3 regions of the Citricoccus sp. NPDC079358 genome follow, and region 1 is predicted to be linked to each of the others. Evidence: riboswitches for the same ligand, from Rfam matches in the RefSeq annotation. Region 1 holds a riboswitch; each other region holds the start of a gene.
The links. A riboswitch is a leader RNA that binds a small molecule or an ion and turns the genes downstream of it on or off. The one in region 1 is predicted to bind thiamine pyrophosphate.
Positions count from the first base shown of each region.

Region 2: it holds a riboswitch for thiamine pyrophosphate, as region 1 does, so the genes downstream of both, AB0333_RS09675 (3-oxoacyl-ACP reductase) here and AB0333_RS07535 (thiamine phosphate synthase) in region 1, are expected to answer to the same signal.
Region 3: it holds a riboswitch for thiamine pyrophosphate, as region 1 does, so the genes downstream of both, AB0333_RS10660 (ECF transporter S component) here and AB0333_RS07535 (thiamine phosphate synthase) in region 1, are expected to answer to the same signal.

Region 1 is NZ_JBFBLI010000004.1:271,719-274,984, forward strand. It holds gene AB0333_RS07525 (DUF5067 domain-containing protein) at 1-481, shown strand, start outside; gene AB0333_RS07530 (hypothetical protein) at 512-655, opposite strand; gene AB0333_RS07535 (thiamine phosphate synthase) at 821-1,495, opposite strand; TPP riboswitch at 1,504-1,597, opposite strand; gene AB0333_RS07540 (type II CAAX endopeptidase family protein) at 1,763-2,665, shown strand; gene thiM (hydroxyethylthiazole kinase) at 2,669-3,266, opposite strand, start outside.
Region 2 is NZ_JBFBLI010000006.1:166,817-170,082, forward strand. It holds gene AB0333_RS09665 (thiamine phosphate synthase) at 1-297, shown strand, start outside; gene AB0333_RS09670 (NtaA/DmoA family FMN-dependent monooxygenase) at 368-1,282, opposite strand; gene AB0333_RS09675 (3-oxoacyl-ACP reductase) at 1,296-2,060, opposite strand; TPP riboswitch at 2,107-2,210, opposite strand; gene AB0333_RS09680 (zinc-dependent alcohol dehydrogenase) at 2,464-3,266, shown strand, end outside.
Region 3 is NZ_JBFBLI010000007.1:121,170-124,435, forward strand. It holds gene AB0333_RS10645 (monovalent cation/H+ antiporter complex subunit F) at 1-214, shown strand, start outside; gene mnhG (monovalent cation/H(+) antiporter subunit G) at 207-647, shown strand; gene AB0333_RS10655 (DUF4235 domain-containing protein) at 747-1,058, opposite strand; TPP riboswitch at 1,130-1,233, shown strand; gene AB0333_RS10660 (ECF transporter S component) at 1,325-2,050, shown strand; gene AB0333_RS10665 (ABC transporter ATP-binding protein) at 2,054-3,266, shown strand, end outside.

The DNA.
Region 1 (3,266 bases):
CACGAAGACGTTCACGTTCGAAGACGAGACCCTCAGCTACGAGGTCAGCGCCCTGGGCGAGACCTGGACCGCCGAGCTGCAGCAGACCAGTTCGACGCCGGCCGCCGCACCCGCCGCGGAGGAGTCGTCCACCAGCGATGTCGCCGTGACCATCGGGGGCGCGTCGTTCTCGGAGGACTATGAGGGTGCCCCAGTCATCGTGGTGGACTTCGAGTTCACCAACGGCTCGGAGGAGACCGCCAACTTCATGACGTCCACCCAACCGCAGGCTTTCCAGGGCGGCGTCGAGCTGGACTCCTACGCCTACGTTGAGGACATTGACTCCAGCGCCACGATGACAGACCTCAAGCCGGGCGCCTCGATCTCCGTCCAGGTGCCGTTCACGCTCCGCGACGAATCGCCCGTGATGGTCGAGGTCAGCGAACTGTTCAGCCTGGACGGTGCCCTCCTCGACTCGCAGGAGTTCGACGTCACGCAGTGACGCAGGGCGGGGTTCGGTCTGTGCCGAAGCTCAGGCCCTCCCGAACCCCGCCAGCACCTCCCGCACCACCGCACCCGGATCCGTTGCCTCCATCAGCGCCCGCACCAGCGCGACGCCGGTCACGCCGATCCCAGCCAGCGCGGCGGCATCTGCGGGGGCATCCGCGGAGGTCACGTCCCGGCTTCCGGCCGGTGGACGGCGGCCTGACCTCCTCAAGCGTTCAGCCAAACGTGTCATTGACCTGTCGACCTGATTCCCGCGGGTTCTTGTCGCGAAGATTCCCCGTGATCATGATTTTTCGCCGTGATCATCACGGGGATATTTCACGATCACCGGGAATTACGGGAAGCGCGAGGGAAGAGCGCCGAACCCCGCCAGCACCTCCCGCACCACCGCACCCGGATCCTCCGCCTCCATCACCGCCCGCACCAGAGCGACGCCGGCCACGCCAGTCCCAGCCAGTGCGGCGGCATCGGCGCAGGTCACGTCCCCGATCGCCACGATCGGCAGGGCGGTGGACGCCACCAGTTCCGGGTAGCCGTCCACGCCGAGGGGTTCCCGGCCGGACTCCTTGGTCGGGGTCCGCCGAAAGGGCCCGGCACCGATGTAGTCGAGCAGATCGCGCTGGGCCTCGGCGGCACGCACCAGCCCCAGGGTCCCGGTGGTCAGCCCGATGATTGCCTCCGGTCCCAGCAGGGCGCGGGCGTCGGCCACGGGCAGGTCGTCCTGTCCCAGGTGCACCCCGTGCACCGCGGCTCCCCGCAACCGCGCGGCCCACGCGACATCCGGCCGGTCGTCCACCAGCACGCGGGTGGCCGGGTTGGCTACCCGTACGGCCTCCGCCACGGCGAGGACCAGGTCCAGCAGATTCGCGGCCGAGGTCTCCTTGGCCCGCACCTGCACGACGCCGGCCCCGGCGGCCGCCGCTGCCGCCGCCACGTCCACGGTGCGCCGGCCGGTCCCGGAGGTGACCAGGTAGCAGCGCAGGTCGAGAGCATCTTGGGGTGCACTCATGGGGCCAGAAGAAGTCACGCGGACATCCCTTCGCTAGGTCGAACTAGATCAGGTTCCACGGGTGTGATCTCAGCGCCGGACGGCGCACCCCGTGTCCAGGAGTCAGTGTAGGGCAGGCACTACACGCCCTCTCTTGCAGGACCGCAGCCCCGGCCGAGTCACTCCGCAGAGCTACCGGACGTGCCCCCTCCGGGGTGACGATCCGCGGGTCTGTTCTCCGTAGCGTGCATTTCGCCCGGCAACAACGCCGGCGACAAAGGAGCACCCATGCAACCCGCACCCGCACCCCTGAGCAAGCCGGAGACCTCGTCGGTCCAGAAGTCCCCGTTCTGGTCCCGCCCGTCAGTGCGCGCGAGCACCATGGTGGTCGCTTTCGCGGCCCTGATGATCATCACCAATTCCGCCGCGTCCGCGCTCGGCAGCCCGGCCGCCGCGCTGCTGATCGGTCCGGTTCTCGGTGTTCTCGTGCTGTGGCTCTACTCCGTCGCCGTGCGCCGCATCGAGCAGCGTCCCGTCATCGAGCTCGCCCGGCCCACCGCTGCGAAACGGCTGCTCCTCGGCACGCTCGGCGGCCTCACCCTGGCCTGCGTCTCCATCGGCCTCATCGCCGCGTTCGGCGGATACCAGATCATCGGCTGGGGAACACTCGCTGGAGCTCTCACCATCGTCGGCATGATGTTCGCCGTGGCCGTCGCCGAGGAGGTCCTCTTCCGCGGGGTGATCTTCCGCCTCGTCCAGCAGCGCTGGGGCACCTGGATGGCCCTCGCGGCGTCCGCGCTCCTGTTCGGCCTCGTCCACCTCGTCAACCCTGGCGCCACCCTCTGGGGAGCCCTCACGCTCGCCGTCGAGGCAGGCCTCATGCTCGGCGCCGCCTATGTGGCCACCGGCTCGTTGTGGCTGCCCATCGGCCTCCACCTCGGATGGAACATCACCACGGTCGCGATCTTCGGCACCATCGGCTCCGGGGGCGACGCTCGCGAGGCCCTCGTGGAGGCAGTGACGCCCGGGCCCGTCTGGCTCACCGGCGGCAGCTTCGGACCTGAAGCCAGCCTCATCTCCGTGGCGGTCTGCTCCATCGCCACGGTGCTCCTGCTGATCTCCGCTCACCGCAACGGCCGGATCACCCGCCCTCAGAAGCCCACCAGCACCTCGCGCACGGCAGCCGCCTGATCGTCAGCTTCCCTCGGCGCCCACGGCATCGAGCGCATCGAGCAGCTCCATCCGGAAACTCCCCGGCCCGGCGGCCCGCTCGGCGGCGAGCTCCCCGGCCACGTTCATCCACACCGTGGCGGCCAGCGCGGCCTCGAAGCCGTCCTCGGCCACCACCGAGCACGCCGCGGTCAACGCCCCGAGCAGGCACCCCGTGCCGGTGACCCGGGTGAGCTGGGAGGTGCCGCGCGCCACCAGGGTGCTGCGGCCGGCGTCGAGCACCAAGTCTGTTGCCCCCGAGACGGCGACCACTCCCCCGGTCCTGCGCACCACCTCGCGGGCCGCGTCCTCGGCGGCCGCGGGCGCCGAGACCGAGTCCGCCCCGCGCCCGCCCGTTCCGGCGCCCACCAGCGCCAGCACCTCGGAGGCGTTGCCGCGCACCACCGCCGGACGAGAGTCCAGCAGGCCCCGGGCCAGCGGCGTGCGCACCGGCGCCAGGCCGATCGCGGTGGGGTCCAGCACCCACGGTCGCCCGTCCCGCACGGCGACCTCGACCACCGCCGGAATCCCATCCATCGCATCGGTGCTCAGGGTCCCGAGGTTGACCGCGAGCGCGTCGGCC
Region 2 (3,266 bases), on a different contig from region 1:
CGTGCGGCAGTCGAGGATCCCGAGGTCGATTACTTCTGCACCGGACCGCTGTGGGAGACCCCCACCAAGCCCGGCCGTCCCGCCACCGGCCGGGGTTTTGTCCGGGATGTTTCCGGGCTCATGGCGGGATCGGCGGCGGCGGGCACCCCGTGGTTCGCCATCGGTGGCATCGACGTCGACCGGCTGCCCGAGGTCCTCAATGCCGGGGCGAGCCGCATCGTCGTCGTCCGCGCCATCACCAAGGCCCCCGATCCCGGCGTCGCGGCCCGGCAACTGCGCGGACTGATCCGCGACTGAGCCCTGGACGACGTGGTCGACGAAGTCGTCCAGGTCGTTCGGTAGCCACGGTGGCATGAGGTTGAACCCGTCAGCGGCACCGCAACGGAACCACTCCTCGATCTGGTCGGCGATGTGCTCGGGGGTGCCGACCATGGTGCAGTGCCCTCCGCCGGCCGCGAGACGGCCCAGCAGCTGCCGCACCGTGGGCGCCTCGACCTCCACGATCCGCAGGATCGTCGCGTAGCGGCCCTGTGGACCGCTGAACCGCTCGAGCGGGGCAGTTCGGGGACCGGGGCGTCCAGTTGCCAACCGGTGCAGTCCTGCCCGATGAAGGTGCCAGCTGGGCCAGGGGCTGCTTCGCGGGCAGCAGTGCGTCCGCCCGGGACTGCTTCGCCACGGCCTCCGCCTCCGTGGAGCCGACATAGGTCGCGAGTCCGGGCATCACCGCCACCGATGCTGGGTCCCGTCCGGCTGAGCCGATGCGCTTCTTCAGGTCCGCATAGTCACTCTGGGCGGCGGACAGGTCGTAGGCGACGGCATAGATGCCTTCGGCGTACCGGGCGGCCAGTTCGCGCCCCGGCCCGGAGGCTCCGGCATGGAACAGCACCGGGCGGCCCTGGGATGATCGCGGCACGGTCAGTGGGCCCGACACCCGGAAGTGCTCCCCGGCGTGGTCGATCGGCCGGACCAGGGCTGGGTCTGCGTACATGCCATCTGGTTCCTGGACCAGTGCCTCATCGTCCCAGGAGTCCCACAGCCGTAGCGCCACCTCGATGAACTCGGCGGCCCGCTCGTACCGCTGGCCGTGGCCGGGTAGCGCCTCCATTCCGTGATTGCGGGCCTCGGCGTCGAACATGGACGTGACCACGTTCCAGCCCACCCGGCCGCCGCTGATGTGATCCAGTGACGCCAGCATCCGGGCCGCGAGGAACGGCTCGGAGAACGTGGTCGAGACGGTGCTGACCAGCCCCACGTGCGACGTGGCGCGGGCCATGGCCGTCATGCCGGTCCTCCACTCAATCCATGACCAGTCCGCCGTCGACCACCAGGTTCTGCCCGGTGACCGACCGGCCCCAGGGGCAGGCGAAGAACAGGACGGTGTCGGCGAACTCCTCCGGGGTGATGACCCGACCCAGGGGCGTGCCGGCGGCGATCGCCTCGAAGACCTCCTCGGGAGTGGCCGCGCTGGCGTCAGTGGTGCGTAACAGTCCCCCGGAGACCATGTTCACCGTGATGCCGTGCCGTCCCAGGTCCTTGGCCGTCGTGCGGGTGAGCGACAGCAGGGCCGCCTTCGCCGCTGTGTAGTCGTGGTAGGGCACCACGGGGTTCTGGAACAGGTTGGTGCCGACGTTGATGATCCGCCCGAAGCCCTTCTCCCGCAGGTACGGAAGGGCCGCCTGGATCGTGTTGAGCGCCCCCCGGACGCTGCCGGCGAACTGAGCGGCGAAGTCCTCCCAACCGATCTCCGTCACCCCCGGGCGGGCGTCGCCGTTGAAAGAGAAACCCATCAACGCACTGTTCACCACGGTCGTGACCGGGGCCCCGAAGTGCTCCCGTCCCGTAGCCAGCAAGGCGGCTACTTGCCCCGGGTCGGTGACATCGGCGGGCAGGGCCACGGCCCGGTCCGAACCGAACCGGGAGGCCAGCTCCTCAGCGGCCTGCCGGCTGGTGTGGTAGTTGACGAGAACCCGCGCCCCCTGACCGGCGAAGGCCTCGACGATGCTGCGGCCCAGGCCGCGACCCCCTCCGGTCACCAGGACAATCTGCTCTGCGATCTGCACGGACGCTCCTCAAGGCCGAGGCGAAGGAGCGCAGGCCCGGAGACAACGCCAACCGGGCGGACATCCCTTCGCCAGTACGAACTGGATCAGGTTCAACGGGTCTCATCTCAGCTGGTCGCCAGGTGGGCACCAGCACCCCGTGTCACTGGCCCCGAGCATAGCCGACCCCTTCTCAGCGGTAGGTCGTGGTGTCAGATCAGGAGCACATCACACCAGGGGCCAAGCCAGCGCGCAACATGTTCGCGATCACCCGCGCCAGACAGGTCGAGAGAACCACGAACTGACGAAAACTGCCGGACCCACACACCGTTTATCGGGCAGTCCCAGTAGTAGGGTCGGTTCGACCGAATAGATCAGCAGGCTGCCGTTCCCGGTGGGGCGGCGGCCCTGAGAAGGAGGACGTATGAAGGCTTTGACATGGCAGGGGAAGCGTTCGGTGAGCGTCGAGGAGGTTCCGGATCCCCGCATCCAGCAACCCACGGACGCGATCGTGCGGATCACCTCGACCGCCATCTGCGGGTCGGACCTTCACTTGTACGAGGTGCTCACCCCGTTCATGGACAAGGGCGACATCATCGGCCACGAGCCCATGGGGATCGTGGAGGAGGTCGGCTCCGCCGTCACCCAGATCAAGGCCGGGGACCGCGTGGTGATTCCCTTCAACGTCTCCTGCGGCCACTGCTTCATGTGCAAGCAAGGCTTGCAGTCGCAGTGCGAGACGACCCAGGTCCGGGAGTACAACAGCGGTGCAGTCTTCCTGGGCTATTCCCGCCTCTACGGCTCGGTGCCCGGTGGGCAGGCCGAGTACCTGCGCGTCCCGCACGCGGACTACGGGCCCATCAAGGTCCCGAACACCGGTGAGGACGAGCGCTACCTGTACCTCTCCGACGTGGTACCCACCGCCTGGCAGGCCGTGCAGTACGCCGCGCCCCCGCAGGGCGGCTCTCTGGCCGTGCTGGGCCTGGGCCCGATCGGCCAGATGTCCGCCCGGATCGGCCGCCACCTGGGCTACCGGGTACTTGCGGTGGACCCGGTCGCCGAGCGGCGGGCCATGGCCGAGCGCCACGGCATCGAGACCTTGGACTCCTCCGGCGAGGTGGCCGAGCAGCTGAAGGACCTCACCGACGGCCGCGGCCCGGACTCCATGGTGGACGCGGTCGGGATGGAGGCCCACGGCTCTCCCGTGGCCGGGGTAGCCCACCAGGC
Region 3 (3,266 bases), on a different contig from region 1:
GATCGTCCGCGGGCCCTCGATCCTGGATCGGGCCATCGCCACGGATGTGCTGCTGATCGTCATCTCGTCCGCGCTGTGCGTGGAGATGGCCGTGAACCACCACACGGACAACATCGTGTTCGTGGTGGTGGCCTCCGTGATCGGATTCGTGGGATCGGTGACGCTGTCCCGGTTCGTGGCCGAGGCCAGGAAGGAGCCCAGTGAACGTGCCTGACCTGGACTGGATCCAGATCTCCGACGGCATCGCCGCCGTGCTGTTGGTCCTCGGTGCCCTGATGTCCACCGTGGCCGGGATCGGCCTGTTCCGGTTCCCGGACCAGCTCTCCCGCATGCACGCCGGCACGAAGCCCCAGGTGCTCGGGCTGCTGCTGATGCTGATGGCCCTGGCCTTCGCCTGGCGGGCGTGGGTGTGGGTGCCGATACTGGTGCTGGCGTGGGTGCTGCAGATGCTCACCGCGCCGGTCTCCGCCCACCTCGTGGGCCGGGCGGGCTACCGCACCAAGCACCTCAAGCCGGAATTCCACTACGTGGACGAACTCGCGGACGTGGTCGCCCGTCAGGACGACGCGGGCAAGCCAGCCGCCACGGCCCACGACCAGCGGACCGTCCCGAAGGACGACCCGACCGACCAGCAGGGCCGCGACTGAACCCGCCCCGCTGGGCCGGCTGAGTCCGGGCATCTCTCGCTTGGCGCGACCGTCGCCGCCGGTGAGCTGAACCGGTCCGAGTCCGGCCGGCGTCGGACCTCAGACCTCGGCGGTTCCGGCCTTGCTCTTCGAGCGGGACTGGATGGCCTTCACGGCGGAGTTCGCGCCGCGCTTGGATGAGACGCGGATGATGGCGGAGATGCCCGCGGAGATGGTGGCGAAGGTGATGGCGCTCCACATGTTGGCCTCGGTGTCGTCCAGGTCCTTCGGAGCGTCATGGCCGGTGATCTTCCTCCAGGCGAACTCCACGACCTTGGTGCCGATGATGCCACCGCCGATGGTGATTCCGGTGGCGATGAGCTTTTCCACGAGGGTGTTCACGGGTTCCTCCAGGACGTTGACGGTGGTCATTGCGCGTTCAGAGTCAGCCTAACGGTTCACCGGCCCAGACGCGCCCCGGGTGGACTATGATGGACGGACACTGTGAACGACAGGGGAGCACCTTCGGGTGCTGAGAGTGCGCTCAGCGCAGACCCTCGAACCTGCTCCGGCTAGCACCGGCGAAGGAAGTCGAGTTCTCTGATGGAACGTCAGGAACCGTCCGGCAGCATCCGCGTGCGGGTGTCCGTGGCGTACCGTTCCGTCCCCCTCCTTGCATCCTTGAGGAGGAACACCACATGGTCTCTATGAAGACCGGCAACACCCCGCACCACTCCGGCTCCACCCCCGGGCCCGACGCCGGCCACGCGCCGTCCGCAGGCACCGGAACCGGAACCGGAACTACCGGCGCCGGGCAGGCGTCCCGCAGCGCCCCGAACCGGCGCTCCTGGCGGGTGGTGGACATCGTCGTGGCCGCCGTCATCGCGGTGGCCTCCGGCGTCATCTTCTGGGCGTGGAACCTGGCCTATGCCGGACTGAGCCCCGCCTTCGCGGCCTTCCCGCCGTCCTCCGCCCTGGTGGCCGGGATGTGGCTCTTCCCGGCCGTGCTCGGCGGGCTCATCATCCGCAGGCCCGGTGCCGCGCTGTTCACCGAACTGGTCGCAGCGACCGTCTCCGCGTTGCTCGGCTCCCAGTTCGGCCTGACCGTGCTGGCCTCCGGCGTGATCCAGGGCCTCGGCGCCGAACTGATCCTGCTGGCCTTCCTCTACCGCCGCTTCACGCTGCCGGTAGCCCTGCTCGCCGGCCTGCTCACCGGCCTCTTCGGCGGCATCAATGACGCGTTCATCTTCAACTGGTTCCCCGAGTACACGCTGGACTGGAAGCTGATCTACGTGGGACTGGTGGGCGTGTCCGGGGTGGTGATCGCCGGCCTGCTGTCCTGGCTGGCCACGCGCGGGCTCGCGGCCACGGGCGCCCTGTCCGCCCTGGCCTCCCGCCGTGCCCACCAGGAGCCGGTGGCCTGAGCGGTGCCGGGAGCACGCATCACCGCGGCGGGCTGGGGCTGGCGCCACGCCGGCCGGCCGGTTCCCGCCGTCGCGGGGCTGGACCTGGAGGTGCCGGCCGGGCAGAAGGTCCTGCTGGCCGGGCCCTCCGGCGCCGGCAAATCCACCCTGCTCTACGCCCTCGCCGGGGTGCTGGACCCCGCGGACGAGTCCGAGGAGACCGGGTCCCTGCAGGTGGACGGCGCCGTGTCCCGCCAGCTGCGCGGCCACGCCGGGCTGGTGCAGCAGGACCCCGAGACGCAGGTGATCCTGTCCCGCGTCGGCGATGATGCCGCGTTCGGCGCCGAGAACCTGCAGGTGCCCAGGGAGCAGATCTGGGGCCGCGTCCGGGACGCCCTGGACGCCGTGGGACTGGGCGAAGACCAGGGCATCTGCTTGACCCGGGACACCTCGCGACTCTCCGGCGGGCAGAAACAGCGCCTCGCCCTGGCCGGGATCCTGGCGATGCGCCCGCCGTTGATCCTCTTGGACGAGCCGACCGCCAACCTGGATCCGACCGGGGTGCTGGAGGTCCGCGACGCCGTGCTCGCCGTGGTCGAGCGGAGCGGGGCGACGCTGCTCGTCGTCGAGCACCGGTTGGCGATCTGGGCCGACCATGTAGACCGCATGCTCGTCCTGGAGCCCGGCGGCGGGATCAGCCACGACGGCTCCCCGGGCGAACTCCTGGCCCCGGGCCGCGTCCGGGACGAGCTGGCCGCGGCGGGCGTCTGGGTGCCCGGCCGCGTTCCGGCACCGATGACCCCCACCTCCACGTCCGCACACAGCCCGACGGCGGCCCCCTCCGGGACACTGTTGACCGCCCGTGGCCTGGCCGTCTCCCGGGAACCCGTGACACCTGGATGGCGCCGGCGCTTCGGCCCGACCCCGACGCCGGTCCAGGCGGACCTGGACCTGGAGCTGGGGGCCGGCGAGGCCGTCGTCGTGACCGGGGCCAACGGCAGCGGGAAGTCCACGCTGCTGCTGACCCTGGCCGGCCTGATCCCCTCCCACGCGGGCACGCTGACGGCGGGCGCCGCGCTCAAGGGGGAGCGGGCCGGCCACCTGCCGGACGACCCGTACCGGTGGAAGGCCGCTGACCTGGTCAGCCGGATCGGCACCGTCTTCCAGGAGCCCGAGCACCAGTTCGTCGCCACCACCGTGCGGGACGAGTTGCTGTTCGGGCCCCGCCATGCCCGCG